Regions from separate parts of the Rhizobium sp. 268 genome, predicted to be linked through region 1. Evidence: riboswitches for the same ligand, from Rfam matches in the RefSeq annotation. Region 1 holds a riboswitch; the other holds the start of a gene.
What was found. Region 1 has a riboswitch for FMN ahead of OS035_RS24110 (6,7-dimethyl-8-ribityllumazine synthase). Riboswitches for the same ligand answer to the same signal wherever they lie in the genome.
Positions count from the first base shown of each region.

Region 2: linked by a shared signal. The riboswitch ahead of OS035_RS17865 (DMT family transporter) and the one ahead of OS035_RS24110 (6,7-dimethyl-8-ribityllumazine synthase) in region 1 are both predicted to bind FMN.

Region 1 covers NZ_JAPPSO010000013.1:20,844-36,150, forward strand. The annotation lists gene OS035_RS24030 (phosphotriesterase family protein) at 1-480, opposite strand, end outside; gene OS035_RS24035 (Vgb family protein) at 684-1,322, opposite strand; gene OS035_RS24040 (helix-turn-helix domain-containing protein) at 1,351-2,571, opposite strand; gene OS035_RS24045 (DUF899 domain-containing protein) at 2,690-3,487, shown strand; gene OS035_RS24050 (hypothetical protein) at 3,493-3,855, shown strand; gene OS035_RS24055 (metallophosphoesterase family protein) at 4,003-4,644, opposite strand; gene OS035_RS24060 (LLM class flavin-dependent oxidoreductase) at 4,845-5,867, shown strand; gene OS035_RS24065 (helix-turn-helix transcriptional regulator) at 5,890-6,714, opposite strand; gene OS035_RS24070 (phytanoyl-CoA dioxygenase family protein) at 6,812-7,735, shown strand; gene OS035_RS24075 (LysR family transcriptional regulator) at 7,865-8,788, shown strand; gene OS035_RS24080 (MFS transporter) at 8,777-10,033, opposite strand; gene OS035_RS24085 (ArsR/SmtB family transcription factor) at 10,030-10,680, opposite strand; gene OS035_RS24090 (adenylate/guanylate cyclase domain-containing protein) at 10,753-11,865, opposite strand; gene OS035_RS24095 (hypothetical protein) at 12,060-12,284, shown strand; gene OS035_RS24100 (GCG_CRPN prefix-to-repeats domain-containing protein) at 12,368-12,688, opposite strand; gene OS035_RS24105 (SRPBCC family protein) at 12,872-13,318, opposite strand; FMN riboswitch at 13,547-13,690, shown strand; gene OS035_RS24110 (6,7-dimethyl-8-ribityllumazine synthase) at 13,769-14,203, shown strand; gene OS035_RS24115 (VOC family protein) at 14,367-15,056, shown strand; gene OS035_RS24120 (DUF1194 domain-containing protein) at 15,232-15,307, opposite strand, start outside.
Region 2 covers NZ_JAPPSO010000008.1:270,031-285,337, forward strand. The annotation lists gene OS035_RS17835 (cytochrome P450) at 1-650, opposite strand, end outside; gene OS035_RS17840 (GGDEF domain-containing protein) at 779-2,032, opposite strand; gene clpP (ATP-dependent Clp endopeptidase proteolytic subunit ClpP) at 2,449-3,078, shown strand; gene clpX (ATP-dependent Clp protease ATP-binding subunit ClpX) at 3,380-4,657, shown strand; gene lon (endopeptidase La) at 5,079-7,496, shown strand; gene hupB (DNA-binding protein HupB) at 7,703-7,978, shown strand; FMN riboswitch at 8,099-8,251, shown strand; partial or broken gene OS035_RS17865 (DMT family transporter) at 8,336-9,255, shown strand; gene OS035_RS17870 (esterase-like activity of phytase family protein) at 9,338-11,536, shown strand; gene OS035_RS17875 (aldo/keto reductase) at 11,794-12,780, opposite strand; gene OS035_RS17880 ((R)-mandelonitrile lyase) at 13,031-13,432, shown strand; gene OS035_RS17885 (class I SAM-dependent methyltransferase) at 13,433-14,038, opposite strand; gene OS035_RS17890 (hypothetical protein) at 14,202-14,561, shown strand; gene OS035_RS17895 (glutathione peroxidase) at 14,693-15,241, shown strand.

The DNA of each region.
Region 1 (15,307 bases):
AGCGGCGCGCGCCGCTGCCCGCAGGATTTTCGTCTCGAGCGCCGTCATGCCGTCATCACCGGCGCTGAGCTTGATCCAGCCGGCCTGGAACCCGATCTCGTCGATCTGCTCCGTCAGCTCGCGCAGCATCCACGCCTCCAGCTCCTGCTCGGACGCATGGCGGACCCATTCGGGAATCCAGGGTTCACGGTAATTGCCGGTGGGAACGACGATCGGAAAATCCGTCGCAATTGACACGGCAAGATCGATATCCGCACGGCGTCCAACGCCGCCCGTTGAGCATTCGACCAGTGCCGTCACCCCGAGCTTCTTGATGCGCTCGATTTCAGGCGCCATCAGCCGAACAACGTCTTCGGTTTCTGCGTCGGCATAACCGGGCTGGTCGGGTGTCCTGAGGTCGACGAAGACGTGCTCGTGCGGCAGGATCATCCCAAGTTCGGATTTGCTCTTGGGCCCGAGCGTCGTGCGCAGAAATTTCAAAGTCTTCCCCCGGTCACGCCAGCTTTGCGTCCAGGCCGATACCGAAGCCTCGACACTGCCGCCAAACTAGATCGTCAGGTCAGGAAATCAATCGCTCACCCGATCGAAATTCTGACAACTAGACCTGGATGCCGACGATTTTGGAGCCGATTTCTAGGCGCGCTAACTATCGCTTGGGGAGAGTTATGCCGCATCGGCCGCATCTATTTCCCTTTCGGCCGGCTGATGGCGCGGATCTTGCCGCTGCCGCCGCCTCCACAGAAGAAGCAGTCGCCGCCGTCGGATTCGAGGCCGGAGACGCCGGCGCCTTCGGGCATGTCCAGCCGCTCGAGCACCTCTCCGGTTTCCGGATTGATGCGCCTGACGTCGCTGTCGTCGCCCTCCCAGGTGCCGTGCCAGAGCTGGCCGTCGACCCAGGTCACGCCGGTGACGACGCGGTTGGATTCGATGGTGCGGAGGATTTTGCCGGTTTCCGGATCGATCTGATGGATCCTGCGGCCGCGATGCTGGCCGACCCAGAGCGTGCCCTCGGCCCAGGCGAGGCCGGAATCGCCGCCATTGCCGGGTGCCGGGATGGTGGAAAGGATATGGCCGGTCTTCGGGTCGATCTTGTGAATGACGTCCTCGGCGATCTGGTAGAGAAACTCTCCGTCGAAAGCCGTCCCCGCATGCGACGCGACCTCGATGGAGCGCACCACCTCGCCGCTTGCGGGATCGAGCGCGTTCAGTCTGTCGCCCGAGGCAAACCAAACGTGCTGGCCGTCGAACGTGACGCCGTTGACGCGCTCAGCGCCGGGAAAAGGCCCATATTCACGCAGGATATTCGCAGCTGATTTTTTCATCTCTTCCTTCCCTGTTACTCCGATCATCCTAATCGCTCGGCAGCGGCCCGGGGAGTAACAAGATCGTCGGGAAACCAGGCAGCGGCGGGCTCATCCAGCGCCGTGCCCGCCCGCGCCCCAGCGATTGCACCTTGCCTTCGCCGGCGAGAGAATCCAGCGCCCGCTGCACCGTGCGGGGGCTCGCCGCAAGCGCAATCGCCAGCGCCGAACTCGACCACGCCTCCCCGTCGGCCAGAAAAGCGAGCACCGCTCCATGCGCCCCTTCGACGATTGGCGCCAGCACGGCAATCTCCGGGGCGCCGCGCGGCGAAAGCGCAAAGCCGCGCTTTGTCGCCGCAACCTCCGCCAGTCCCCGCAGTTCAGCGCGCAGCCGGCCGATCTCGACCCGCAGCCGGGCGCGATGCGATTCATCGGCATGTTTGCCACGGAAGGCGCGGGCAATCAGCGTACCCCTTGCCACATCCCCCGGCCAGGCTTCGGCGAGCGTGCGGGCAAGTGCAAACAGCACCGGCCGCGTCGCGAGCGGGACGGCGGCGCCCGCGGTCCACACCACATGGCGGCAGGCATCGACGACGAGCGTGCCGGAGGAAAGCAGCGCTTCTACCTCGGCGAGCAACAGCGGACGTTCTTGACCGTGCGAGATCAGCCGCGCCGCCGGGGTGTCGAGCACCAGCGCGGCGGTTTCGACCTCCGCCGTCAAAGCGGGGATCGCGGCAGCCCGCGCCGAAAGCCTTGCCCGGTCGAGGGCGGCGCGCGCTGCCTGCGTCTGCAGGCGCCGAACGGCGATGCCCGCCGCCACCAGTTCGTGGGCAGTCCGCAGCGCCGGCGGCAGCGGCGCCGGATCGAGTGCTGCGAGCGCGCGCTCGGCCTCATCGAGGCGGCCGATCAGCACCAGCCTGCGAATGGCCACATTGCCCGCATGGGCGGCATTGACCCTGTCGTCATGCGCTTCCAGCACCCTGCGCGCCGATTCCAACACCTTCGGCGGCCAGATGAGATCGCGTGAGACCAGCGCGATCTCGGCTTCGGCGACCACGCATCGCGCCCGCGCCACCGCCTCCCGCGGTCCGAAGGCGCGCGCCGCACTCTTCAACAGCGCCTTGGCGCGGACGAGATCACCAAGCTGGGCCATTGCAATGCCGCGCAGCGCCAGCGCCGGCGCGTCGTCGCGCAGCGCCACCCGCTTCAGCGCGCCAAGCGCATCGCCCGATGCCAGCGCCCTTGCGGCCGCTGTGATCAACGAGTCCATTCAAATCCCGTCACACTTGTCACTCCCGCCATTTCGCTGCCCGGCCGTAATCTGCTTGGGACCGGCAGGCAACCCGCGCCGGATGCTACGACGATAGACAGGCAAAGGAGAAGACCCCATGACGGCACAACTCAACGCAACGCGCCAGCAATGGCTGGCAGCAAGGCTCGATCTACTCGAGGAGGAGAAGGAATTGACCCGGCGGAGCGACGCGCTGGCGGTCAAGCGCCAGCAATTGCCGCGTGTTGGGATCGATAAGGAATACCGCTTCGACACCGAAAGCGGCAACATCTCGCTGAAAGAGCTCTTCGGCGGCCGTTCACAGCTTCTCGTCTATCACTTCATGTTCGGCCCCGATTATACCGCCGGATGCCCGTCCTGCTCCTCGATCGCTGACGGTTTCAACGGCGTCTTCGTCCATCTCGAGAACCACGATGTCGCCTTCTGGGCGGTGTCGCGCGCGCCGCTCACAAAGCTTCAGGCATTCAAGCAGCGCATGGGTTGGAGCTTCCCCTGGGCCTCGTCCTTCGGCAGCGATTTCAACGGCGATTTTAGCGTCTGGTTCAGTGCCGAAGATCAGCGCCGGGGCGATATAGAATACAATTACCGGCTCGAGCCGCCCGCCCCCGAACCGCTCGCCGGCCAAACCGTGCAGCAATGGCAGCAGCCGGAGGGAGAAGGCCCGGTCGCCCAAATCGCCGCCATGACCGGCACCGATGTCATGACCTACACCCGCGACCGGCCTGGAGTCAGCGCCTTCGAACTCGTCGACGGTAGGGTCTATCATAGCTATTCCAGCTATGCCCGCGGGTTGGACGGACTGTGGGGCATGTATCAATGGCTCGACCGCGCGCCCAAGGGCCGTAACGAAACCGGCATCTGGTGGCGCCATCACGACCGCTACAGCAAGGAGTAACGGCGATGCTGCGTTCCGCCCACACCGCAAAGAGAGGCGATGGCAACGCGCCTCTCAACGACGCCGAATGGCTGTCGCTGGCAGCCGCCGACGAAGTATCAACCGGTAAGCCGAGCGGGAGGATGACCAACCCGGCCGGCAGCATCGCCGCCCATGCCGCCGACCGGCTATCCCTCGCCGCCGCCCCGACATTCGCGCTCATGGCGCTGCTGACGGCCACCACCGGCAGCGCCGACACGATCTGCACCGCGACGCCGAATGCTTTCCCGATCGGCGGAATGGTCCCGATGTACCTGCTGATGAGCGGCTTCCACGTGGCGCCCTGGCTACGCCTGGCCGCCGGCTGGCGAGGCATGGGCCGAAGGTGATGGTGCCAACGTCGCGACACCTCTCTTCCGTCATCCTGCCCTCGGGCTTTAACCGAGGGATGTCACAGGAATGACGGAGATGGGGGTGCGTTCCCGCTGCTCCACTCCGCCGTCTCTGACTTTACACCCTAACCGACGCGACCAGCTTCATGCCCTCACCTCGATAAAGTCGATCGGCCCGCCGGCAACCTCGTCGTCGAACACAGCACAGGAAAGCTTGCCGCCGAAGACGCAGCCGCTATCGATATTGGTGCGGTTTCCTGTCGTCACCGGGTTAGACAGTGAGGGAGTATGGCCGTGGACCAGATGTTTGCCCCAATAGTCGCTGGACTCACCGGGCGGGAACCGTAGCCAGAGAAGATCGAGCTTGGTCTGCCGTTCCAGCGGAAATTCCGGAACAACGCCGGCATGGACAAAGATGCGATATCGATCAACATGCATAAGCGGACGATCACCAGCCCATTGCAAATGCTGAGGCGGAACCCTGCCATCATAGGACATTTCGGTTTCAAGTCCGCCATTGCTGATCCATACGGGTCTGTCGTCGCTATCGGCATATGCAGCGACCATCATGTCTTCATGATTACCTTTCAGGCAGATCCAGCGCCACGGGCCGGCCGGACCGGCAATGAGCCGGTCGAGGACGCTTTTGCTGTCTGGCCCGCGATCGATATAGTCGCCAAGGAAAACGACTGTGCCCTTGGACGCGTATGTCTCGATGCGATCGATCATGCTGTCGAGCGGATCGATGCAGCCGTGAATATCGCCTATGGCAAACGTGTAGCGCATGTTCCAAGCCTCTCGGCTGCGATGTGACGGCCGGCGATCAAGGACGAAAAGGCGCGCGAGGGCATGGCGCGGAGGCTCACGCCCCCTCCGCCGTCCGTCGCATCATAACAAACGCAAACCCCGGCGCCATCTCCGATTGTCTTCCAGGCCGGAATTGTGTCATGACCTGACAACGCAACAGCGCAAGGTGCGGCATTAACATGAAGAAGATCGGGTTCCTTTCGTTCGGGCACTGGACGCCCTCGCCGCAATCGCAGACGCGCTCGGCGGGCGATGCCCTTCTGCAGTCGATCGACCTTGCCGTCGCGGCCGAAGAACTCGGTGCTGACGGGGCGTATTTTCGCGTGCATCATTTCGCCCGCCAGCTCGCCGCGCCCTTCCCGCTACTATCGGCCGTCGGCGCGAGAACCAGCCGGATCGAGATCGGCACCGCCGTCATCGACATGCGTTACGAGAACCCGCTCTACATGGCCGAGGATGCGGGTGCCGCCGACCTCATCGCCGGCGGCCGGCTGCAGCTCGGCATCAGCCGCGGTTCGCCCGAGCAGGTGATCGATGGCTGGCGCCATTTCGGCTATGCCCCATCGGAAGGTCAGGACGAGGCCGAGATGGCCCGCCGCCACGCCGAAGTGTTTCTTGAGGTGCTGCGCGGCGAAGGCTTTGCCAAACCCAACCCGCGGCCGATGTTTCCGAACCCGCCCGGCCTTCTGCGTCTCGAGCCGCATTCCGAGGGCCTGCGCGAGCGGATTTGGTGGGGCGCAAGCTCCAATGCCACCGCCGTCTGGGCGGCCAAGCTCGGCATGAACCTGCAGAGCTCGACGCTGAAGGACGACGAGACGGGAGAGCCGTTCCATGTCCAGCAGGCCGACCAGATTCGTGCTTACCGTGAGGCCTGGAAGGCCGCCGGCCACACCCGCCAGCCGCGCGTCTCGGTCAGCCGCAGCATCTTCGCGCTCGTCGACGACCGCGACCGCGCCTATTTCGGCTATGGCAGCGACGAGGACGACAAGATCGGTTTCATTGACGAGAAGACCCGGGCGATCTTCGGCCGCAGCTATGCCGCCGAGCCCGACATTCTGATCAAACAGCTTGCCGAAGACCAGGCGATCGCTGAGGCCGACACGCTGCTGCTCACCGTCCCCAACCAGCTCGGCGTCGCTTACAACGCCCATGTCATCGAGGCAATTCTGACCCACGTCGCTCCGGCGCTTGGCTGGCGCTGACGCTCGCCAAAGCACCGGGCGCTCACATTCGCCTGTATCTGGCGCGGAATTCGCGGGGACTGCAGCCCTCGCGCTCGTGGAAGACCCGTGAAAAATAAAAGGGGTCATCCAGACCGATCATGGCGGCAACCGCTTCGATTTTTTCGTCGGTGGTGGCCAACAGCTGTTTGGCATGGTCCATGCGCGCCCGAAGCTGAAATGCCTTGGGCGGCAGTCCTGTTTCCAGCGTGAACCGCCGGCGCAATGTTGCCGGAGACATACCGTGCTCGGCGGCAAAGGCGGCAAGGTCGAGCGGTTGCATCGCCCGCCGCCGTAGCGTTTCCACGATCACGGCCATGGCGGGCCTCTCCTGGCGCCGATCCGCCGCTCCAATTGCCTGTCTGGCGGCTGATATGACGATGCGATGCAGCATCAGTGCCGCCGACGCCTGTCCCAGATGGGTATCGTCGAGCAGATCGGCATGGAGCATCCCGAAGAGCCGCGCCACTTCATCGAGGCGATGCAAGGTCACGACGGGATGCCGTTCGCCAATGATCCTCAGCCTGACGAAGTCCCGCGTGAAGGATCCTTCGAAAAGCGCCCAGCGCTCGTCCCAGCCGCCTTCGTCGGGAGCGTAGGAATGCGCGCGGTTGGGAAACAGCCAGAACAGGGCAGGCCCGGTCAGGCTGAAGCGGCCGCTGGCGGCGGTCTCCAGCCAGCCCTGCCCGCGCTCCACCAGCACGACGGCGAAACTCGGAAGTTTCCGGTCGGTCACCGCATGGCGGGCATGCTGCCTGCCGCTTCCGGTGACCGCCAGTCCGCCGGCCGCGCCAAGCGGCGTTCTGTAAATGGCCTCGGCCTGTTTCATGATGAGCGAAAAGTCCAGCTACCAGTTTCCTCTATGTCGGTTATTCCTGCAGATCAGATAATTAAGCGCAACTCAATTCAAGCTGGGGAAGGCTGAAATGTCGATTGCCGCCGAAGCCGTGCAGGCCCGAACACCGGAATTTCCCCTGACCGCCCACGGCAAAACCTTGACTGCGGAGCGGATCGGCTGGCTCACGCCGACCGATCCCGCCATCGGCGTCGACGCCATCCGCCGCCGCTACCAGAACGACGGCTATGTTTGGCTGAAGGGCCTCCTGCCGCGGGCCGATGTCATCGATTTCCGTGGCTGGGCGTTCGAGCGCCTCGCGGTGACAGGATTGGTCGAGCCCGGCAGCGATTTTTCGCAAGGGATTGCGTCGGCCGCCAGCGTCGACTGGAGCCTGGCGGACCGGCGCCTGATGTCGCTTGTCCGCTCCGCCGCCTATGAAGGTTTTTGCGCGCAGCCGCCGCTTACCCGCTTCATGGACGAATTTCTGCAGGGCATCTCCTATCTGCACAAGCGCAAGATCATGCGTTTCACCCAGCCGGGAACGCCGACGGCCACACCCGCTCACTACGATCTCGTTTATCTCCGCGGCGGCACCAGTCGCCTGGTGACGGTATGGATCCCGATCGGCGACATCCCTGCCGAGATGGGCGGCCTCGTCTACCTCGAAGGTTCGCACGCGCTTGGAGTCAAGATGGAGGCGAAGTTCCAGGCCGCAAGCGGCGATCTTTCTCCGGAAGAGCGGATCAGCGCCTATAACAGCCACATGACGGAAGGCGGCTGGGTCTCGAAAGATCTTCCCGATATGGCGAAGCGCTTCGACACCCGCTGGCTCGCCGCCGATTATGAGGCCGGCGACGTTGTGCTGCACTCGCCCTACATGATCCACGCCTCAACCACCAACCAGAACAGCAGCCGGCGGCTGCGCCTTTCCACCGACATCAGATATCAGAATGTCGACGACGAGATCGACGCCCGATGGAACAACCATTGGAGCCTCGGCGATATGCTGTAGCCCGGCTTCAGCGCCCCGGCAGCGAAGCGTCGGGACCTTACTGCCGCCGTGAGCGTTGATGGTCCAAGCCTTGAATCGGTTGCATGACTGACCGACTTATGGCTGGGACCGAACCGCTCGAGTTGCCTGATGCCGCGCACGAACCTGAACGATATCCTGATCTTCATGGCCGTCGTCGATGCCGGAAGTTTTATCGCCGGCGGCCAGGCCATGGGCCTGTCCCGCTCGGCGGCCGGAAAGGCCGTCATCCGCCTCGAAGACCGGCTCGGCGCACGTCTGCTCAACCGCACGACGAGAACGCTGAGCCTGACCGATGAAGGGCGGGTCTTTTACGAGCGCGGCCTGCAGATCCTTGCGGCGGTCGATGAGGCGGAAGCGAGTCTGGGAGGCCAGAGCGGCATGCCGCGCGGCCTTCTCAGAGTGACTGTACCCGATGCCTTCGGCCGGCTCGTCGTGATGCCGCTGCTGGAAAAATATCTTCGGGCCTGGCCCGACATCCAGGTCGAGGTGAGCTTTACCGATCAACTCTCCGACATCATCGAGGACGGCTTCGATCTGGCGATCCGTATCGGCGCCGCGGCGTCGGATACCCGGCTGGTCTCGCGCGTGATCGCCACCTACAAGACACGCCTCTGCGCCTCGCCTTCCTATCTCGCCGCGAACGGCGAGCCACGCGAAATCGACGATCTCGCAGCCCACGACTGCCTGATTTTCGCCAACCGCAATCAAAGGCAAGGCTGGCGTTTTCGTGGCAAGGGCGGTGCCTGGATCAAGGCGCAGGGGCGCAGCCGCCTGAGGCTCGACAACGGCGAGGCGATCCGCGACGCTGCCCTGGCGGGATTGGGTATCGCGCTCCTGCCCGATTTTCTCATCGGCGGCGATCTCGCCGCCGGGCGTCTTCGGCAGGTCCTGCCCGACCTGGAAGCCGATGACGCCAAGATCGTCACGCTCTATCCCGACAAGCGCCTGCTGGAACCGCGCATCCACCGTTTCGTGGATCTGATAGTCGAGGCGCTGGGACACGAGAGATCGGGCGCGCGCTCATCGCCTTGATACGGAAGCACCAACATCGGCAACCGCCCTGTCGAAACCGCGGAAACTTTTCAAGGCAAGGGGAAAGAGAGTGGCGACGAGATAGGCAAACCCGGTGAGCAGCAGCGCCGCGGCAAGACCGATCGTGCTGATCAGCGTACCGCCGACAAGGCCGCCGAAGGGAATGAGGGCGAAGCAGAGGGCGGTATTCAATGCGATGACGCGGCCGGTCAGCGGCTTGGGGATGCGCTCGAAGATCACCGCCGACAGGATCGGGTTGAGAAAGCCCGAGGCGAATCCCCCGATGGCCAGGGTCGTAAAGACAAGACCGAGCGGCGCATCCAGCGCAGTAACGAGAAAACGCGGAAAGCCGGTCAACAGGAATGCCACGGTATAGACGATCAGGCGCGGCATCCGTTCGCCGATTGCTGCGGCGATCGCCGCACCTGCGATCGATGCGCCGGCGAATGCCGCAAACATCGCTCCCAGCAGTTCCGGACCATGGCCGGAATCACGTGTCCAGACAGGCAGCAGCACCGCATGATAGGCCTGATCCAGCAGGTTGGTGATCGCCACCATAACGACGATGCTGACGAGCACAGCATCGCCGCGCAGAAAGCGCCAGCCTTCGCGGAGATCGTCGAGATAAGAAGGCCTCTCGGCCGGTCGGGCGCCGGATAGCTCTGGCGTGCGCCGCATATCGGGGATGCCGACGGCAACGATCAGCGCGGCCGCGGCGAAGGTGGCGGCATTGACGAGGAGCGCCTGACCCGGGCCGATCAGGCCAATCAGCGCCCCGGCTCCGGCCGCACCCGCCGTCGAGGCCAGCCGCTCAATGGCGCTGGCGACGCCAGTCACCCGTTCGAGCGACACATTCGCGAGCCTGGCGATATCGGGAACCATCGCCTGCTTGGCGGCGTCGGAAGGCCCACGCAGCACGCCCATGGCAAAGACGGCAGGCAGCAGCACCGGCATGCCGAGCAGGCCGAAAAAATCGAGCAACGGCACCAACGCCACCACGGCCACCGAAACGCTATCGCAGACGATGGCCATGCGCTTGGCGCCGACGCGGTCGATCAGCGGCCCGCCGAGCGCCTTGGCGACGACATAGGGCAGCATCTCCATCATCGCCGTCACGCCGGTCAGGACAGGGCTGCCCGTCGTGCTCAACACCAGCCAGGGAATGGCGATGGTCGACAGCCGCGTGCCGGAAAGCGAACATGTCTCGGCAGCAGCGAGCGCCAGGAAAGGCCCAGCCTTCCTCACGCCTCGTCCTCCCCTTCGCGATGCGGAAGGCGGCCCGGATAGGGGAAGGCGTGCAGCATGACATAGAAAGGAACCATGTCGGAATTCCGGGACGCCGCCTCGCCCAGCGGCGGAGCCGCCCGCATCGCTTCCAGGATGATGTCGGTCAGCCGTTTCGTCAGAGCCTCGGCCTGTGGCGCCGTCATCGGAATAATGATGTCGTCGGCAGTCGTCGCCTTGCGCCATTCGGCCGGCAGTTCGGCATATTCCTCGAGCGCCTGCTGCATCTGGCCGACCTGCAGCGAGAGCGCCGCCTGGTTGAAAGCGAGGTCGAGATCGAGCGCCTCCCCCTCGGCTTCGCTCGGCGGCACCGAGGTCAGCTCATGGCTGGCGCGCCACCAACGGTCTCGCCGTGAGGCATGCGGCGCCTCCTCGATGAAGCCATATTGGGCAAGCTGGCGCAGATGATAGCTCGTCGCGCCGCTGTTCAGGCCGAGCCGCGCGGCAAGCTGCGTCGCCGTGGCAGGTCCATCGATCCTCAGCATGCCGAGCATGCGCAGCCGGACGGGATGAGCCAGCGCCTTCAGCGCGGTCGGTTCGGGCACGACGCGGCTGACGATGCGGGAGGCGGCGGTATCTGCGGCAGGTTTCGGGTGCGGATGTTTCATGCTTCAAGAATATATTTGCAAACATATCTTTGCAAATATTTCTTTGCAAAAGCGATGCGTCTGCCCGCAGGCTCAATCCTCCCGCAGGGTGAAGACCGCGCAAGGATCGGCGATGCCGCGCAGGGTATGCTCTCCGAGCGGCATCAAGGGCGTCCCCGTGTTGGCCGCCACCGCGCCTGAGATCAGCACAGTTCGGCCGAGCGGCTTGCAGAGCCCTTCCAGCCGGCTGACCAGGTTGACCGCAGGGCCGATGGCGGTAAAGTCCAGCCGGTCGGCCGCGCCGATATTGCCCCACAGAATCTCGCCGAAATGCAGCGCCGCGCCGAACGGCAACGGTGCCAGCCCCTGCGCCTGGCGCACCTGGTCGAGATGAACCATGCCGGCGCGGCTGGCGGCGACCGCCCGCAATGCGGCCTCGCAGGCCTCCCGGTCTCCTTCGATCGCTCCGCCAGAAGCCGCCGTCACCGGAAAGATCGCCAGCACGCCGTCACCGATGAATTTCAGCACCTCGCCGCCGAAGGCGTGCACTGCGCCTGCGACGCGGTCGAAATAGGCGTCCAGCGCGGTGATCATCTGGTGAGGATCGGTCACCTCGGAGAGCGCGGTGAAATCGCGCAGATCGGCGCAAAGAAGAGCGGCTCGGATGGTCTCGCCGGTGCCGCGGGCTAGCGCGCCGGCCTGCACTCGGGCCGCACTGCGCCGGCCGAGATAGGCTTCGAGGAGCGCGGCCCGCGCCTCCCGCGCAGCAAGTGCGGCAAGCGGCGCAGCGGCAAAACGCGCGACCTCGCGCAGCAGGCTGATCGCGGCCGGGCCGAATGCGCTGTTTCCTGCCCCGCTGGCAACCCCCGCCCAGCCGAGCAGCGGGCCGTCCGATGCCTGATTATCCTGTGCTGGCCCGATCCTGGTCTCCCACACCGGCCCCAGCCCGGCCAGCCACTCGCGCCCGGCTTCGCTCTGCGGAGTGGCGGCAAAGGCCAATGCCTCGATGACCGCCTCGGTCTCGGCCCGCCACAGCCAGGTGCGCCGCGCGATGATCGGATGCGGCACCGATAGCGTCAGCGCGCCGCCCGAAAGCGGCAGGCCCTCAGCCAAAAGCCGGCGCCCGAGCTCGGCCAGAAACCGTTCGGGACCGGGCGAGGCACCGGCCTCGTCAACCAGCCAGGCAAGGGGAGACGGCAGATCCATGCTGCAACATGACACCGCCCCGGGACGTCCGCAAGGATGCCTTCAGGAGCCTATCGACACCTTGAGCCCTTCCTGCGCAGACAATTCCTGTCGCGAACCTTCCATCACGGGGAAAAGCGAAAAATAACGCTTTAAACTTGCGCCGTTTTGATTTCATTATGCGGCCGTTCGTCATCGTGTGATTGAGGGGTACGATGGGCACGATATTCTGGCCGAAAGATCCGCTGGATGGGAATGACATGACGCTGCTGACGTCGATCCTTCGGCGGTGGTGCGAAAGGTATCAGGTCGAGCTGACGGCGGAGGAAAGCAGCCGCAAGGCAAAGGAACTCGTCGAATGGTTCGAATTCGGCGTCAAGGATCCGATCGAGCTCGCCGAACTGATCGACGACAAGCACTGGCTCGTCAGCAGGATCTGACACACGGGCTGCGGAAATTTCATAGGAAAAGGCCGGGCGAAACATCGCACCGGCCCTCGTCAACTTGGCTCTAACCAAGGCTTTTAGTCATCATCCCGCCAGCGACGGTCGCGATCCCAGCGCCGCTCATGGCTCCAGCGCGGGCCGTCCCAATCGCGGTGACGTCGCTCCCAGCCCCAACGCGGCGGGCCACCGTAAAATGCCACCGGCGGCGGGCGTCGCCAATTCGGCCGGCATTCACCCCAGCGGGTCAGATGCCAGCCGCGGCCGCACGCATAGTCGACCTTCGTGACATCGCTTGTGGCTTTGCTCTGGACATTGATTGTCCCCATCGGCATTGCCTCAGCCGTGCCGATCGAGAGGCTGCCAGCGAGCAAGGCAGCCGCGATAGAAAGTGCCTTCATCGAAAACTCCATTTCATCCAGCCGCCCTGATCTTATGGCCGCCAAATTGAACTGGAGATGAACTGCACGTTCATGTTTAGACGAGAAAAACCAGCGTTTTCGGACGCCCGATCAGGGTATCGCCGCACCGCTTTTCCCGCGGCGTCAAGCGCTTGCGGGCGCCCGCTGCCCGTAAAAAATCGTTCATGTTCTGCCGTGAAAACTGTCAGGACCGGGATCGCGCCCGGCGGCGACCTCGGTCAGCCGTCCAAGGTAGTGCGCCCAGCCTTCTGCATGGCCGGCGCATTGATCGGCGCTCGGCAGGCCGCTATGGGTGAGTCGCAGCAGCGTTCCGTCTCCTTGCTCGATCAGGTCGATCTCGACCAGGCTCGACCCCGGCGGAACCACCTCGCTGCCGTCCCAGCCGAAGCTATAGGCAAGGCGATGAACCGGCACCACCTCGCGAAACGAGCCGCGCGCAAAACGAGCGCCGGTGACGTTGACGAGGTAGAGCCCGCCCGGCTGCGGCTCGACCTGAGCCTCGGTTCCCATCCAGCGCAGAATCTTTTCCGGGTCGGTCATCAGCGCAAACACCGCGGCCGGCGGCGCCGCGATATGCGCCTCGCGGTGAACGACGAGGGGATCTTGCATGTCTCTCTCCCATGGTTGTCATGGCCTGCCCTCGCCTCCGGCGGGATCAGCGGGTCATGCTGTGTAGATTGGGTGTCCTCATCGGAATCATGTAGGCAAACGTGTACGTTCAGCAAGGGCGCTCGGGGCGTCATCCTCATATTGCGGACACAGGTAGCCGCTGCTCCTTGCACATTGCAGAAAGCATTTCGCCCTATTGCCAGCCCGCCGCCTTGCCCCTATTGTCCCCGCCGTTCTCAGGGCGGGGTGAAAGTCCCTACCGGCGGTATGCAGTTTCGATTGCGAGCCCGCGAGCGCCTTCTTAAGGAAGGGTCAGCAGATCAGGTGAGATGCCTGAGCCGACGGTCATAGTCCGGATGAAAGAGAACGTGCGTTCCTGCCGCCCTTGCGGCTGTCGGGGACGTTCGTGATCGCCTTGGGTGATGTGTCTGTTCGCCAAAGGAGATTACCATGACACCCACCCGCTACGCCTTTATCAAAGCCAGCTGGCACGCCGACATCGTCGACCGCGCCCTTGACGGCTTCTACCAACTCGTGCCGCCCGAGCAGGTCGATGTGTTCGATGTTCCCGGCGCCTTCGAAATGCCGCTGCTTTCCCGCGATCTTGCCGCAACCGGGCGCTATGCCGCCGTCGTTGCCGCCGCTTTCGTCGTCGACGGCGGAATTTACCGCCATGAATTCGTCGCCCAGGCCGTGGTCGACGGGCTGATGCGCGCCGGCATGGATACCGGCGTGCCGGTGCTGTCGGTTTCGCTGACGCCGCACCAATATCAGGAAACCGACCACCACAAGCAGATCTACCGGGCACACTTCGTCGAGAAAGGGCGGGAGGCCGCAAAGGCCGCGCTGACGATCGGGAAGACACGCGCCGCTCTTGCCGCGTAGCAAGGCTGATCCGCTGAAACCGAGGCGGCGGAACCGATCCCGCCGTCTTCATCAGGCCAATTCCGACAGAATAATTGATTCGACGCCCTCGCCGCGCTGTGGTCCACTCGACCCCGACATGTATCGCCATTCTTAACGCATCCACAACCTCAAGGAGCTGAAGATGAGCAATGCAATGCGCAGTGAACCCCCTATCGAAAATCCGAAAACACGGCCCGTCGACACCAAGCTCGAAGTGGTCGTCATCCCCGTTTCCGACGTCGACCGCGCCAAACGTTTTTACGACGGCCTCGGCTGGCGGCTCGACGCCGACTTCGCCAGTGATGCCGATTTCCGGGTGATCCAGTTCACCCCGCCCGGCTCCGGCTGCGCGATCATTTTCGGCAAGAACATAACCGCAGCCGCACCCGGCTCCGCCCAGGGGCTCTACCTCATCGTCTCCGACATCGAGGCCGCCCGTCGCGATCTCATCGCCCGTGGCGTCGAGGTCAGCGACGTGTTCCATGACGCTGCCGGCGTCTATGCCGGCAAGGACGAACCCTATCTCTTCGGACGGCTGAGGCTCGCCGGCCGCGATCCCGATCACCGCAGCTATCGCTCCTTCGCCTCGTTCAAGGATCCCGACGGCAACGGCTGGCTTTTCCAGGAAGTCACCCAGCGCCTGCCCGGACGCATCGACGCCGACGAGACGGCCTTTGCGACCTCGAGCGACCTTGCGTCAGCGCTGCGCCGCGCGGCCATCGCCCACGGCGAACACGAGAAACGCAACGGCGGCAAACACGACGAGAACTGGCCGGATTGGTACGCCGAATACATGGTCAGCGAACGGGCCGGCCGGGAGCTGCCGTTATAGATGGCGGTAAAGGACGCAGACGCTGGTCGCGTCTGTGTTCCCTCTTAATAATGCTGCAGTCCGCTTGCCTTTCGCTTGCCGCTCAAGGCCAGGCGAAGGACAATAGGAGGCCACACGGCACGTCTTTCATTGTCTCTCGCTTCACCCCGAGCGAAAGCGCCGGCAAGCCACCCCATTATCGGTCAAACATATCCCGCCACTGCTTTTCTCCAATCATGCAGTCTGTCGCCGGCACAGCCCCGGCAATTCTC
Region 2 (15,307 bases), on a different contig from region 1:
GCGATCACTGTTCTGACGTAGTCGGAAAATTCCTTCGCCGCCCGTTCGGCCTCATCCTCCTGCTCGCGCGTGCGGCCGAACATGTACATGCGGACATAGGCGTGCGACCAGGCAAGCAGCTGCGGCCCCATCTCCTCTGGAATGCCGATCATCCGGGCGATCATCGTCACCGGAATGATGTCGGCAAAGGCCGAGAGCAGCTCGACCTCGCGCTTGTCGGCGAATCCGTCGATCAGCCGGTTGGCAAGCTCGGCAAGCTCCGGCTTCATCTTCTCGACATGGCGGGAGACGAAGGCGCGGTTGACCAGCGTGCGCAGCCGCGTGTGCTCCGGCGGTTCGAGTTCGAGCAGGGAATAGCGTTCCGAGAGATCGAAACTGGCAAGGTGCGGCATCGGCTCGGCAAGGCCGAGCTCCTCGCGGCTGGCGATATGCAGGATCTGCCGACCGAAGCGGCGGTCGCGCAGCAGACCGTTCACGTGCTCGTAACCCGTGAAGAACCATTGCTTCTGCTCGGTCCAGTAGAACGTCGGACAATGGGCGTGAAGTGCGGCATAGACGGCATTCGGATCGCCATAGAAGGCCGGATTGCGGGCGTCCAGCGAGACGTGGCGGTTGGATGAATCGATCGAGAGAAAGGGCGGTATCGTCATGACGCGAAGGCTTAGCGGATTTGCCGGGCCTCGGAAAGATGGCGGGGCGAGGGCAAGCCGTCCTGAAACGACGCGCCGATCGCATTAAGATCCGTGTCTAACCGTGGGGATTGACTCCGGTTTTCCGGTCAGCCGGCCCGCGACAGCGTGCCCATGCGCCGCAGCGCCTCGACCTGGTCGTCGACCGTCGGCACGAGTTCGCCGGCGGTGGTGCTCGGCGTTGCCGGGGCCGGGGCTGCGGCCTCGGCTTTGCCGAAGGTGACCGTGCAGTTGCGGCCAGCGCCCTTTGCGGCATAGAGCGCCCGGTCGGCGGCCGAGATCAGCTTGTCGATATTGGCTTCGAGCGAGGAGGCGAGCGCGATGCCGATGCTGACGGTGACCGGAACGATAGCTTCGCCGGTGCTGACGGGCAGGCGGCAAAATTCGGTTCGGATCGCTTCGGCGATCGCCTCAGCTTCGGTCTGGTCGGTGACCGCGGCGAAGGCTGCGAATTCTTCGCCGCCCATGCGGCCGAAGATGCTGTTTGGAATATACTGGCGGGCCATGCGGGCGAAAGCCGTCAGCACGGCATCGCCGGACTGGTGGCCGAAACGGTCGTTGACGCGCTTGAAATGATCGAGATCGAAGAGCATCACCGCGACCTGGTGTTGCTCGTCATGGGCTTTTTCCTGGATGGCGTCGAAATAGCCGAGCAGGCCGCGGCGGTTGAGCACACCCGTCAGCGAATCAGTGAGCGTGAGGGCGCGCAGGTGCCGCTCGGAGCGCTCCATGATCAGCCGGCAAGTGAAGGCGAAGGCGATGGTGAGCAGGAAGGCGCTTGCCATGGCGGAGGCGCCGCCGAGATTGGTTGCCTCGATATCGCTTGGCAGCGTCAGCGCCATCGTCAGCGCTGAGCCGAAGCACAGGCAGCCCTGGATGACGAAGACGCCCATCAGCTTGACGCGGGTGCGCTCGCGGCGCATGTCGCCGGCGGAAACCGCCAGGGCAAGCGCCGTCGCCCCTGTCGCCGAAGCGAGGTTGTAGAGCACCACCCGGTTTGAATAGTCGCTGTTGACCCAGGGCAGGAAGACGCCAGCGAGCCAGATCGCCGGCGGCAGCAGCGCCCACCATTCGATCTTCTTGCGGTCGAGCGCCAGAAAACCCGCCACCCAGGCGCTCTGGCCGAGCAGCGCGATGGCATTGCCGATCTCAATCGACAGCAGGCTGGGGACCTGGTCGCGCAGCGCGATCATCGCAAAACCGATGCCGGTCAGCAGGAAGCCGAGGCCCCAATAGAGATAGGCCTCGTTCCGGACATTGTGGCGCCAGGCGACGAACAGCACCAAAGCGAGCGTCATGGCCTCCGAACACCAGATGGCGAGACCTGTAGCGATATTGAACACGGCAGCAACCCCTTGCCCGTCTGTCTTATCGGGTGGCCTTGTCTGTCGGCCCCGATCTGTTGGCTTGCATCCTTGCCGAGGAAGCTCGCCACTTCCTTAATGCTGCTGCGCTGCGGTATGGTTTTGGGCGGATATCTCCCGGTAAGCTTTCCGCCGGGTAAATGTGTGTGAGCACTCTCGAATGGAGTAAGCATTCCTTCATCCTGTCATGGAGAAAAGCCGGGGAAGGCGGTGCCATAGGCTCGCCGTTAACAGGCGCTTGTTGGAAAGAGGCTACAGCCAGGGCCACCTTGCCCGCCTTCTTAACGTTATCCGCATGCGTGTCTTGAAGAGAAGGGCACGGACACTCTATGTAGGGATAAGACATTTTCTTTGATTCCCGGCGCCGGCCGGCGAGACGTTGACAAAGGACGCACATGAGAAACCCAGTCGATACCGCAATGGCCCTCGTGCCGATGGTCGTGGAACAGACCAACCGCGGTGAACGCTCCTACGACATCTATTCCCGTCTGTTGAAGGAGCGCATCATCTTCCTGACCGGTGCCGTCGAAGACCATATGGCAACGCTCGTGTGCGCCCAGCTTCTCTTCCTCGAGGCCGAAAACCCGAAGAAAGAAATCGCCCTCTACATCAATTCGCCGGGCGGCGTCGTCACCGCCGGCATGGCGATCTACGACACGATGCAGTTCATCAAGCCGGCGGTTTCGACGCTCTGCATCGGCCAGGCCGCATCCATGGGCTCGCTGCTGCTGGCCGCCGGCCACAAGGATATGCGCTTCGCCACGCCGAATTCCCGCATCATGGTGCATCAGCCGTCGGGCGGCTTCCAGGGCCAGGCCTCGGACATCGAACGCCACGCCCGCGACATCCTGAAGATGAAGCGCCGCCTGAACGAGGTCTATGTCAAGCACACCGGCCGCACCTACGAGGAAGTTGAAAAGACCCTCGATCGTGACCATTTCATGGATGCGGACGAAGCCCAGGGCTGGGGCGTGATCGACAAGGTTCTGACGTCGCGCCTCGAAATGGAAGGCGAACAGGCCTAGTAATTAATTGGGATGGTGTTTTCGTCGCCACAGTTCTATCTCATTTGTGATCGAACAAGGCTTTCAACTGGCGACGAAGACGCTAATAGTAGCTATTAATGCTATGTTGAAATTTTATGACATAGCATCGGCATTCGAAGGGGAATTCGTTGCCACCGGAACCCGGACATGATCGATTGGGCCCGGTTCGTAGCCCCTGAAGCCCTTCTCGGCAAAGGCTCCGGTGACGGAGTGCCGCCAGGAGCTGATTGAGTGGACCGCGATTTCGCCTTGAAATGCGGCGTGCTGGAAGGAAAGTGATATGAGCAAGGTCAGCGGCAGCAACGGCGGCGACTCCAAGAACACACTCTATTGTTCGTTCTGCGGAAAGAGCCAGCACGAAGTCCGGAAACTGATTGCCGGACCGACCGTCTTCATCTGCGATGAATGCGTCGAATTGTGCATGGACATCATCCGCGAGGAGAACAAGTCCTCGATGGTCAAGTCCCGCGACGGCGTTCCGACGCCCCAGGACATCATCAAGGTCCTCGACGAATACGTCATCGGCCAGCGGCAGGCGAAGAAGATCTTGTCGGTCGCCGTTCACAACCATTACAAGCGCCTGGCGCACGCCTCCAAGAACGGCGAAGTCGAGCTGGCGAAGTCGAACATCATGCTGGTCGGCCCGACCGGCTGCGGCAAGACCTATCTCGCCCAGACGCTCGCCCGCATCATCGACGTTCCGTTCACCATGGCCGATGCGACGACGCTGACCGAAGCCGGTTACGTCGGCGAAGACGTCGAAAACATCATCCTCAAGCTTCTGCAGTCGGCCGACTACAATGTCGAGCGCGCCCAGCGCGGCATCGTCTATATCGACGAAGTCGACAAGATTTCGCGCAAGTCCGACAATCCGTCGATCACCCGCGACGTCTCGGGCGAGGGCGTGCAGCAGGCGCTGTTGAAGATCATGGAAGGCACGGTCGCTTCCGTTCCGCCGCAGGGCGGCCGCAAGCATCCCCAGCAGGAATTCCTCCAGGTCGACACGACCAACATCCTGTTCATCTGCGGCGGCGCCTTCGCCGGTCTCGACAAGATCATCTCCGCACGTGGCGAGAAGACCTCGATCGGCTTCGGCGCCACCGTCAAGGCCCAGGACGACCGCCGCGTCGGCGAAGTCCTGCGCGAACTGGAGCCGGAAGACCTGGTCAAGTTCGGCCTCATCCCCGAATTCATCGGCCGTCTGCCGGTTCTGGCGACGCTGGAGGATCTCGATGAGGATGCGCTGATCCAGATCTTGTCGGAGCCGAAGAACGCGCTGATCAAGCAGTATCAGCGCCTGTTCGAGATGGAAGACGTGGAACTGACCTTCCACGAGGATGCCCTGCGCGAAATCGCCCGCAAGGCGATCGTCCGCAAGACCGGCGCCCGGGGCCTTCGCTCGATCATGGAGAAGATCCTGCTCGACACGATGTTCGAATTGCCGACGCTGGAAGGTGTGCGCGAAGTCGTCATCTCCGAGGAAGTGGTGCGCGGTTCGGCCCGCCCGCTTTACATCTATGCCGATCGTCAGGAAGAAAAGGCCAACGCTTCGGCGTAACCTTTGCGCTTTCGCACGATTATTTTGGGGGCTTGCCATCGGCGGGCCCCTTTCTATTTGAAAAACCATCCGAGGCACTGTTAGTATTCTGCCGGTGGGAACCGGAATTGACTTTGCCGATGTTGGGAAGGGGCCGATGTTGTGCAAGGAAGAGTGCTTGGCAATGATGCCGTGATTCCGTAAGCCTATTGTCGGTGCTTGTATTTTAGTCGGTTGGAAGTGGTAAGCGCCGGTCCAGCCACGCGCTTCATAGTGTTGGTGTTCCGTTGTAATAAAGCTGTCACATCCGGGGAACGCGGGCGTTAGCGTGGCTTGAAAAGCGTAGTCAGAACCTCCACTTGTAGCAACAAGTGAGAGTGCCGGCCGGTCCCAAGCGGCCGTGCAGAGAGCCCGGTAACGGGACGATGGAAAGGACTTAAAAATGACGAAGAAAACGTCTGTAGCGAGCAGCACTGCCTACCCTGTTCTGCCTTTGCGCGACATCGTGGTTTTCCCGCATATGATCGTGCCGCTGTTCGTCGGACGGGAAAAGTCGATCCGTGCGCTCGAAGAGGTCATGGGTTCCGACAAGCAGATCATGCTGGTGACGCAGATCAACGCCAGTGACGACGATCCGGATCCCTCCGCGATCCACAAGGTCGGCACCGTGGCGAACGTATTGCAGCTCTTGAAGCTGCCCGATGGCACGGTCAAGGTTCTGGTCGAAGGCCGCGCCCGCGCCGAGATCGACACCTATACCAGCCGCGAAGATTTCTATGAGGCGCTCGGCCATGTGCTTGAGGAGCCGCACGACGATCCGGTCGAGCTGGAAGCCTTGTCGCGTTCGGTCGTCTCCGAATTCGAAAGCTATGTGAAGCTCAACAAGAAGATTTCGCCTGAGGTGGTAGGTGCCGCCAGCCAGATCGACGACTATTCCAAGCTCGCCGATACGGTCGCTTCGCATCTGTCGATCAAGATCACCGAGAAGCAGGAGATGCTGGAAACCACCAGCGTCAAGGCCCGCCTCGAAAAGGCCCTCGGCTTCATGGAAGGCGAGATTTCGGTCCTGCAGGTCGAAAAGCGCATCCGCTCGCGCGTCAAGCGCCAGATGGAAAAGACCCAGCGCGAATACTACCTGAACGAACAGATGAAGGCGATCCAGAAGGAACTCGGCGACGGCGAAGAAGGCCGCGACGAGATGAGCGAACTGGAAGAGCGCATCGCCAAGACCAAGCTCTCCAAGGAGGCCCGTGAAAAGGCTGACGCGGAGCTGAAGAAGCTGCGCCAGATGAGCCCGATGTCGGCTGAAGCCACCGTCGTGCGCAATTATCTGGACTGGCTGCTCGGCATCCCCTGGGGCAAGAAGTCGAAGATCAAGGCCGATCTCAACAATGCCGAGAAGATCCTCGAAGCCGATCACTTCGGTCTCGACAAGGTCAAGGAGCGCATCGTCGAATATCTGGCCGTGCAGGCTCGCGCCACCAAGATCAAGGGCCCGATCCTGTGCCTCGTCGGCCCTCCCGGTGTCGGCAAGACCTCGCTCGCCCAGTCGATCGCCAAGGCGACCGGCCGTGAGTATGTCCGCATGGCGCTCGGCGGCGTTCGTGACGAAGCCGAAATCCGCGGCCACCGCCGCACCTATATCGGCTCGATGCCCGGCAAGGTCATCCAGTCGATGAAGAAGGCGAAGAAGTCGAACCCGCTGTTCCTGCTCGACGAAATCGACAAGCTCGGCCAGGACTATCGCGGTGATCCGTCTTCGGCCCTGCTCGAGGTGCTCGATCCGGCGCAGAACTCGACCTTCATGGATCATTACCTGGAAGTCGAATACGACCTGTCGGACGTGATGTTCATCACGACGGCGAATACGCTGAACATCCCTGCGCCGCTGATGGACCGCATGGAGATCATCCGTATCGCCGGCTACACCGAAGATGAAAAGCGCGAGATCGCCAAGCGGCATCTGCTGCCGAAGGCCATCAAGGAACATGCGTTGCAGCCGGAAGAATTCTCGGTCAGCGACGACGCTCTGATGGCGATCAGCCAGCAGTACACCCGTGAAGCCGGTGTGCGCAGCTTCGAACGTGAACTGATGAAGCTCGCCCGCAAGGCGGTCACCGAGATCATCAAGGGCAAGACGAAGTCCGTGCATGTGACGGCCGCCAACATCTCCGACTATCTGGGTGTTCCGCGCTTCCGCCATGGCGAAGCCGAGGGCGAGGATCAGGTCGGCGTTGTCACCGGCCTTGCCTGGACGGAAGTCGGCGGCGAACTGCTGACCATCGAAGGCGTGATGATGCCGGGCAAGGGCCGCATGACGGTCACCGGCAATCTGAAGGAAGTCATGAAGGAATCGATCTCGGCGGCGGCCTCCTACGTCCGCTCGCGCGCTGTCGATTTCGGCATCGAGCCGCCGCGCTTCGACAAGAGCGACATCCACGTGCACGTGCCGGAAGGCGCGACGCCGAAGGATGGCCCCTCGGCCGGCGTCGCTATGGCGACCGCCATCGTCTCGATCATGACCGGTATCCCGGTGAACAGACACGTGGCCATGACCGGTGAAATCACCCTTCGCGGCCGTGTGCTGCCGATCGGCGGTCTCAAGGAAAAGCTGCTCGCAGCGCTTCGTGGCGGCATCAAGAAGGTGCTGATTCCGGAAGAAAACGCCAAGGACCTGGCGGAGATTCCGGACAACGTGAAGAACAGCATGGAGATCATCCCGGTGTCCCGCATGGGCGAGGTGATCAAGCATGCGCTGGTCCGGCGGCCGGAGCCGATCGAATGGGACGGCACGGTGGAAACGCCTGTCATCACCTCGGTCGAAGGCCTCGACGAGACGGGCGCGACCATAGCGCATTGAGTGGCCTCGGCCACATTTATGCCCCATTGGCTGAAAAGACGGAAAAAGGCTGGCGAAAACGCCAGCCTTTTTTGTGAAAACGTCATGTAGACGCTTGCTTTTCCTTGATTTGCAGGGCTTTTGGGTTCCCGGCGGGCCTGATGAAACCTATTCTGCGCCTAGCTTACTTTTGAGTCGTTTCGTACCATTTAGAAAGGGGTGGAAACATGAACAAGAATGAACTCGTGTCCGCAGTCGCCGAAAAGGCAGGACTGACGAAGTCTGACGCGGCTTCCGCTGTTGACGCGGTTTTTGACGTTGTCCAGGGTGAACTCAAGAACAAGGGCGACATCCGCCTCGCAGGGTTCGGCAGCTTCACCGTTTCTCATCGTGCCGCATCGAAGGGCCGCAACCCGTCGACGGGCGCTGAAGTCGACATTCCGGCTCGCAACGTGCCGAAGTTCACGCCCGGCAAGGGCCTGAAGGACGCCGTCAACGGCTGATCTGAGATTATCCGCCAGCCGTAAACGAGACCGGCTGTGCAGGATTTGGGAGGGGTTCGGCTTTGCCGGACCCCTTTTGCTTTCGCCGCTTGCCGCATGCGGCGCATTGTTCTACGACAGAGCTGTTCTCAGGGCGGGGTGAAACTCCCCACCGGCGGTAAGGGTCTCGGCCCGAGCCCGCGAGCGCCTTCCCAAGCTGTCGCTTGGGAAGGGTCAGCAGATCCGGTGCGATTCCGGAGCCGACGGTCAAAGTCCGGATGGAAGAGAATGAGCATGGCCGCGTGCGGGGCAGGAGACTGCCAGCGTCAGCGTGCCGTCGCTCGTTGCGTCCTGATTTATGTTGGTCCCTGGTTTCGGATGAAAGACATGAATCAGAATTCCCTTGCAGTGTCGCAGTCGCGCGCCTTTGCCGGCGCAGCTTTCATGGTGCTTGGAGGCGTGGTCTTCTCGCTCCTCAACGTCGTCACCCAGTGGCTGACGATGAAGCTCGCCTTTCCCTCGGCTTCCGCGGCCTTCTGGCAATATGCTTTCGCATTTCTGTTCTCCTTGCCCTTCCTGCGCAAATCAGGCCTTTCGGCAATGCGCACCGATTATCCCTGGCGGCATATTGTGCGCGTGATCTTTGCCGCGCTCGGCGTCGAGGCCTGGATTTCCGGCCTTGCGTCGGTGCCGATCTGGCAGGCGATCGCCCTCGTCATGACCTCGCCTTTCTTCATCATTCTCGGCGCCCGCCTGTTCCTCGGCGAACGTGTCGGTCCTGTCCGGTGGGCGGCGACCGGTGTCGGCTTTGCCGGCGCGATGATCATCCTGCAGCCATGGTCCGACAGCTTCACCTGGGCAGCCCTGCTGCCGGTGCTCTCGGCGCTGTTCTGGGGCGCCTCGTCGCTGATCACCAAGAGCCTGACCGGCATCGAAAAGCCCGAGACGATCACCGTCTGGCTGCTGGTGCTGCTGACGCCGATCAATGGCGGCCTGGCGCTCGCGGCGGGCTTTGCCGTGCCGACGGGCACCGCGCTTGCTCTCTTCCTGCTGGCGGCCTGCTGACGGTCGTAGCGCAATACCTGCTGACCCTTGCCTATGCCAGCGCCGACGCCGCCTACGTCCAGCCCTTCGACAATCTGAAGCTGCCGTTGAATGTGCTGGCCGGCTGGCTGTTCTTCGGTTATGCGCCGGCCGGTTATCTTTGGCTCGGAGCTGCTCTCATCCTTGCCGCCTCGCTTTTCATCATGCGCGACGAGATGCGCCGGGAAAAGGGCGGCCTGACGCAAACCGCGTGAAATGGCGGGGGCTGTCATGCCTCTGTCATGGCAGTCCCGCAGAAAACCCATGTTTCGACTATTCGACACATGGGGGATTTTCATGACCATTTCATCGCGCAAGGCAGCACTTGCTGCCGTGCTTCTCGCTTCCGTTGCCTTCCCGGCCGCCGCCGAGCCGGTTTTCAACCGCATCGCCTCCTTCCCGGTCGCCCAGAACCTGCCTGCCGACAAGGACAAGCTCTCGGCGACTTCAGCCGAAATCATCACCGCGACCGACGACGGCAACACGCTGATCTATAGCGATAGCCCGCTCGGTGCGATCGGCTTCATCGACATCACCGATGCCAAGGCCCCGAAATCAGGCGGCGCGCTGATGATGGACGGCGAGCCGACCTCGGTCACCTCGAGCGCCGGCAAGGCGCTGGTCGCCGTCAATACCTCCGAAAGCAAGGCCAAGCCCTCGGGCCGTCTGGCGATCGTCGACGTGGCGACGAAGAAGATCGAGAACACCTGCGATCTCGGCGGCCAGCCGGATTCGATCGCGCTCAACAGGGACAAGACGCTCGGCGCCATCGCGATCGAAAACGAGCGCGACGAAGAGGTCAATGACGGCAAGATCCCGCAGATGCCGGCCGGCGATCTGGTCGTCTTCCAGCTCAAGAACGGTGCCGTCGATTGCGCCACCATCAAGCACGTGGCGCTGACCGGCCTTGCCGGCGTCGCCCCTGACGATCCGGAGCCGGAATTCGTCGCCTTTAACGGCTTGAACGAGATCGCACTGACGCTGCAGGAAAACAACGAGATCGTCATCATCGACGCCACTACGGCTGAGGTGAAAACGCATTTCTCCGCCGGCAGCGTCGATCTTACCGGCATCGACACCAAGCGTGACGGCGCTCTGAAATTCACCGGCGAATTGAAGGGCGTTCCGCGTGAGCCCGACGCCGTGAAGTGGCTGGACGACAACCGCCTCGTCATCGCCAACGAAGGCGATTACCAGGGCGGCTCGCGCGGTTTCACCATCTTCGACAAGACGGGCAAGCTTCTCTACGAATCGGGCGCATCCTTCGAACGCGCCGTCGCCCATATCGGCCACTATCCGGAAAGCCGTTCGGGATCGAAGGGCGTCGAGCCAGAAGGCCTCGAAGCCGCCAAGTTCGGCGACGACCAGTATTTCTTCCTGCTCGCCGAGCGCGCCTCGGTCGTCGGCGTCTTTAAAGATACCGGCGCCGATCCCGAGCTCGTGCAGCTGCTGCCATCGGGCATTTCGCCGGAAGGCGGGATCGCCATTCCCCAGCGCAACCTCTTCGCCACTGCCAACGAGCTCGACCTCGGCAAGGATGGCGGCACGCGCTCGCATGTGATGATCTATGAGCGTTCGGAAGGCGAGAAAGCCTATCCTCAGATCGTTTCCGCCGAAAAGGACGGCAATCCGATCGGCTTCGCAGCCCTATCGGGTCTCGCTGCCGTTCCCGGCAAGCCGGGCAGGCTCTATGCCGTCAGCGACAGCGTTCTCGGCTTGCAGCCGACGATCTACACGATCGATGCCAGCAAGAAGCCGGCGGTGATCACCGATGCGCTCATCGTCAAGCGCGACGGCGCCCCGGCCCAGAAGCTCGACATCGAAGGCATCGCGGTGGCCGCCGATGGCTCATTCTGGCTCGCCTCGGAAGGCTACAGCGAGCGTCTCGTCCCTCACGCCCTCTACAACGTCAACGCCAAAGGCGATATCAAGGCCGAGATCGCGCTGCCGAAGGAACTCGCCGCCAACGAAATCCGCTACGGCTTCGAAGGTGTCACCATTGTCGGCACCGGCGACGATGCCACGCTCTGGATGGCTGTCCAGCGCGAATGGGGTGACGACGAGAAGGGCTTCGTCAAGCTAGTCTCCTACAATCCGAAGAAGAAGGAATGGGGTGCCATGCGCTATCCGCTCGACAAGACGGAAAGCGGCTGGGTCGGCCTGTCTGAAATCTCGGCGCAGGGCGACAGCGTCTACATCATCGAACGCGACAACCTCGTCGGCGACGCTGCCAAGCTGAAGAAGCTCTACAAGGTGGCGATCGCGGAGCTGAAGCCCGCCAAGCTCGGCGGCGAACTGCCGGTCGTCAAGAAAACCGAAGCCCATGACTTCCTCGGCGAACTGAAGACCACGACCAACGGTTACGTGCTCGACAAGCTCGAAGGCTTCACCTTCGACGCCTCAGGCAAGCCCTACGCCGTCACCGACAACGACGGCGTCAGCGATTCCTCCGGCGAGACGCTGTTCTTCCCGGTTGAGCTGAACGCGACGAACTGAGTTGGGATAAAGAGATAAAGGAAGAGGCCGGGCGAAAGCCCGGCCTCTGTCGTTGAATCCAAGACCCCTCCCCACAAGGGGAGGGGCTAAGATGCCGCACCGCTTCACGTAAACTCCATCGTATGAATTCGTCGAACGGTAACAGCCAGCAAGACCTCTGCTTTTGGTCGCTGCCGGACAACAGCGCCTAGTCGCTCCCCCTTATGGGGAGGGGTAGAGCGGCAGCCCACAACCCTCAAAAACAAGCAGCTCCAGCCCTACCAGCGCTGATGCACATGCGGGGCGATCAGCCGCTCGTAGAGCTCGCGTGTCGCCGCCATGACATCGGCCGAGAGCGGCGCAAGATCGGCTGCCGCCGCATTGGCTCTCGCCTGTTCGCCATTGCGGGCACCGGGGATGACGACGGTGACGGCGTCGGCCATCAGGATCCACCGAAGTGCAAAGGCGGCCATGGTGGCGCCTGTGGGCACCAGCTTGCGCACCTCCTCCACCGCCTGCAGGCCGACCTCGAAGGGCACGCCGGCAAAGGTCTCGCCGACGTCGAAGGCCTCGCCGTGACGGTTGAAATTGCGGTGGTCGTCGCTGGCAAAGTGCGTTTCCCTGGTGATCTTGCCGGAGAGCAGACCGCTGGCCAACGGCACGCGGGCGATGATCGCCACGTTCCTGCGGCGCGCCTCCTGGAAAAACAGGTGGTCGGGGCGCTGGCGGAAGATGTTGTAGATGATCTGGATGCTGACGACGCCGGGATATTCGATCGCCTTCAGCCCGTCCTCGACCTTTTCGACGCTAACGCCATAACCCCTGATCTTGCCGGCCTTCTGCAGCGCGTCGAGACCTTCGAAGACCTCCGGCTGGTAAAACACCTCGCGCGGCGGGCAGTGAAGCTGCACGAGGTCGAGGCTGTCGACGGCAAGATTCTCAAGGCTGCGGTCGATGAAGCCTTCGAGATTGGCCTTGGTATAACCTTCGGCGACATGCGGGTTGAGCCGGCGGCCCGCCTTGGTGGCGACCATCGGGCGCTGGCCGCCACGCGTCTTGAGCACGTCGGCGATGATCTTTTCCGAGCGGCCGTCGCCATATACGTCGGCTGTATCGATGAAGGTCATGCCGGCATCGAGTGCGGCATTCAGCGCCGCGCGTCCATCCGCTTCGCTGATATCGCCCCATGAGCCGCCGATCTGCCAGGCGCCGAAGCCGACATTGGTGACCGTGAAGGGCATGCGGCCGAAAGCATGGTGTTTCATGAGAAATTCTCCCAATGCATGTTGCCCGGAAGTGTGCAGCGGTTCCGGGATAGCGACATGCGTAAAAACAGAGAACTAAAGCGCATCGCATCAACCAAGTTCAATGTGACGCGCTTTAGGTGATGAAAGAGATTGGCCTATCAGCCGGGCGAGGATGCGGCAATTGTCGATCCGGCCTTGATTGGTCGCCTCGATGAAATATCGTCGGATTACAAGGCTTCAACTGCAATGGAATGGAAAAGGAAAGATCATGGAGATCAAACCCGCCGGCTCTCGCCCCTCGATGACGCCGCCGGCCGACTATTTCACCGGCGCTGTTCGCCAGGACCCGCTGATGGAGCCGCCGGCACCGGCCCGGGTGAAGGCAACCTCGGTTACTTTCGAGCCCGGCGCCCGCACCGCCTGGCACACGCATCCGCTCGGCCAGACGCTGATCGTCACTTTTGGCAAGGGCCTCGCCCAGAGCTGGGGCGGGGAAATCCGCGAGATTCGCGCCGGCGACACGGTCTGGTTTTCGCCGGGCGAGAAACATTGGCACGGCGCTGGCGAGGATACGGCGATGACGCACATCGCCATTCACGAGGCGCTGGACGGCAAGCATGTCGACTGGATGGAACAGGTCAGCGACGCGCAATATTTCGGCAAAAGCTGATCAGAGCCGTTTCAGGCAATAGGAAAAATGCGCATGTGATTCGACCGTCAGAAACTCGAATTGCCAGCCGTAATCCTTGCAGAACTTGGTGACCGCCTCGACGACGCCATAGACGATCGGCTTGACCGTGTTGCCGGTGCAGAAGTCGTGCCCGGCGATGCGCCCCGTCCGCTTCACCTTCTTTTCGCAGAGCAGCAGTTCCTGCCAGGTGAGCTCGAAGGAATGATCGGTATCGATATAGGCCCAATCGAGGAAATCGTCCTCGAATTCGGCGAGCTTTTCCAGCGACGTACCCTGCATCAGATGCAGCCGGCCGGCGTCGATCTCGGCCGCGAACTTGGTGTGGATCGTATCGAACCCGGAGCTGTAGCGGTCCATCGACCAGGGATCGATGAGGTAGAGCTGCGCTGGGCGATTCTTTTCCAGAATCTCCGCCGTATATTCGCCGAAGGCAGCCCCGACCTCGACGCCGATGCCGCCGTTCGGGATCCGGTAGAGCAGCTCGCCGCGATCCGGCAGCAGGCGGGCATTTTCCATATGATGAGCGCTGAGCGGGGTGCGCGGCATGCTCGCCCGGAGTGCCTGCCTGTCTTCACGTGTCTTCATCTCTGATCTCGGGATTGCGGGCGTCTGACGGCCCTGATGCGGTCTGCGGCGAACGTAGGAGCAGCCGACCTCGATGACAACCACATGACGGGAATTTGCTTCTTTCGAACAAATCGCTAAGTTTCACCTGTGGACTGACGAGAGCCCCGGGAGGAGCGATTTCATGAGACGCATGTGGCCTGAAGAGTTCAACGCCATCATCAACGGAGCCGAGGAGGTGATGTTGGAAGCACCCGCAGAGGCCGGCGAAGCACCGCTGAATCGCAAGGCGCTGAAGGCGCGCATCAGCATGGCGGATTACGAGCGGATCTGGCCGCTGGCCGAGATGCGCTTCCGGCTTGGCGAGGAAGCCCTGGAAGGCAAGGCCATCACACTGATCACCACCAACCCCCATTACCACTCCTGGCACCCGAAGGACGGCGGCAGCGTCGAATCCGTGTCCGACAGCGGTCGCCATTACAAGACGGATTATATCGTTGTGCACTTCCTGCTCGACGACGTGAAGGAAACATCCCCCGCCTGATGTGCTGACCGCCGATGCAGGCCGTAGCCCGCACCGGCGTCCTGCTAACGCCGAGTTGATTCCGACGTTGATGACAACGGCGGCGATATCGCTAAGTTGGCGAGACATATCTTATCAATTTGGAGGTTCCCATGGCAGGCAATGTGCTGGATATCCCTGTCAAATCAGTGGATGGTCGTGAAACCACACTCAGCGAATACAAGGGCCGCGTGCTCCTGGTCGTCAACGTCGCCTCCAAATGCGGGCTGACCGTTCAATATGAGGGTCTCGAAAAGCTCTACGGCGAAAAGCGCGAGCGCGGCTTCGTCATCGCCGCTTTCCCCGCCAACGACTTCAAGGGTCAGGAGCCCGGCACCGACGCCGAGATCCTCGACTTCTGCACCAGCACCTACGATGTCACTTTCCCGATTTTCTCGAAGATTTCGGTCAAGGGCGAGACCCAGCACCCGCTCTACCGGCAACTGACCAAGTCCGGTGTGAAGACCACAGGTGACGGCCCGATGCGCGAACGCCTGAAATCCCACGGCATATCGGGCGGCGACGAGGACGACATTCTCTGGAACTTCGAAAAATTCCTGATCGGCCGCGACGGTAAAGTTGCCGCCCGATTCGCGCCTGACGTGACGGCCGATGATTCGCGGCTGGTCTCGGCGGTGGATAAAGAACTGGCGAAGGGGTGAATGGTCGGCGATGAGCCCGGCTGTCACGATTCCAGAACGCCACTTCGGAATCCCGAAATTCCCCGC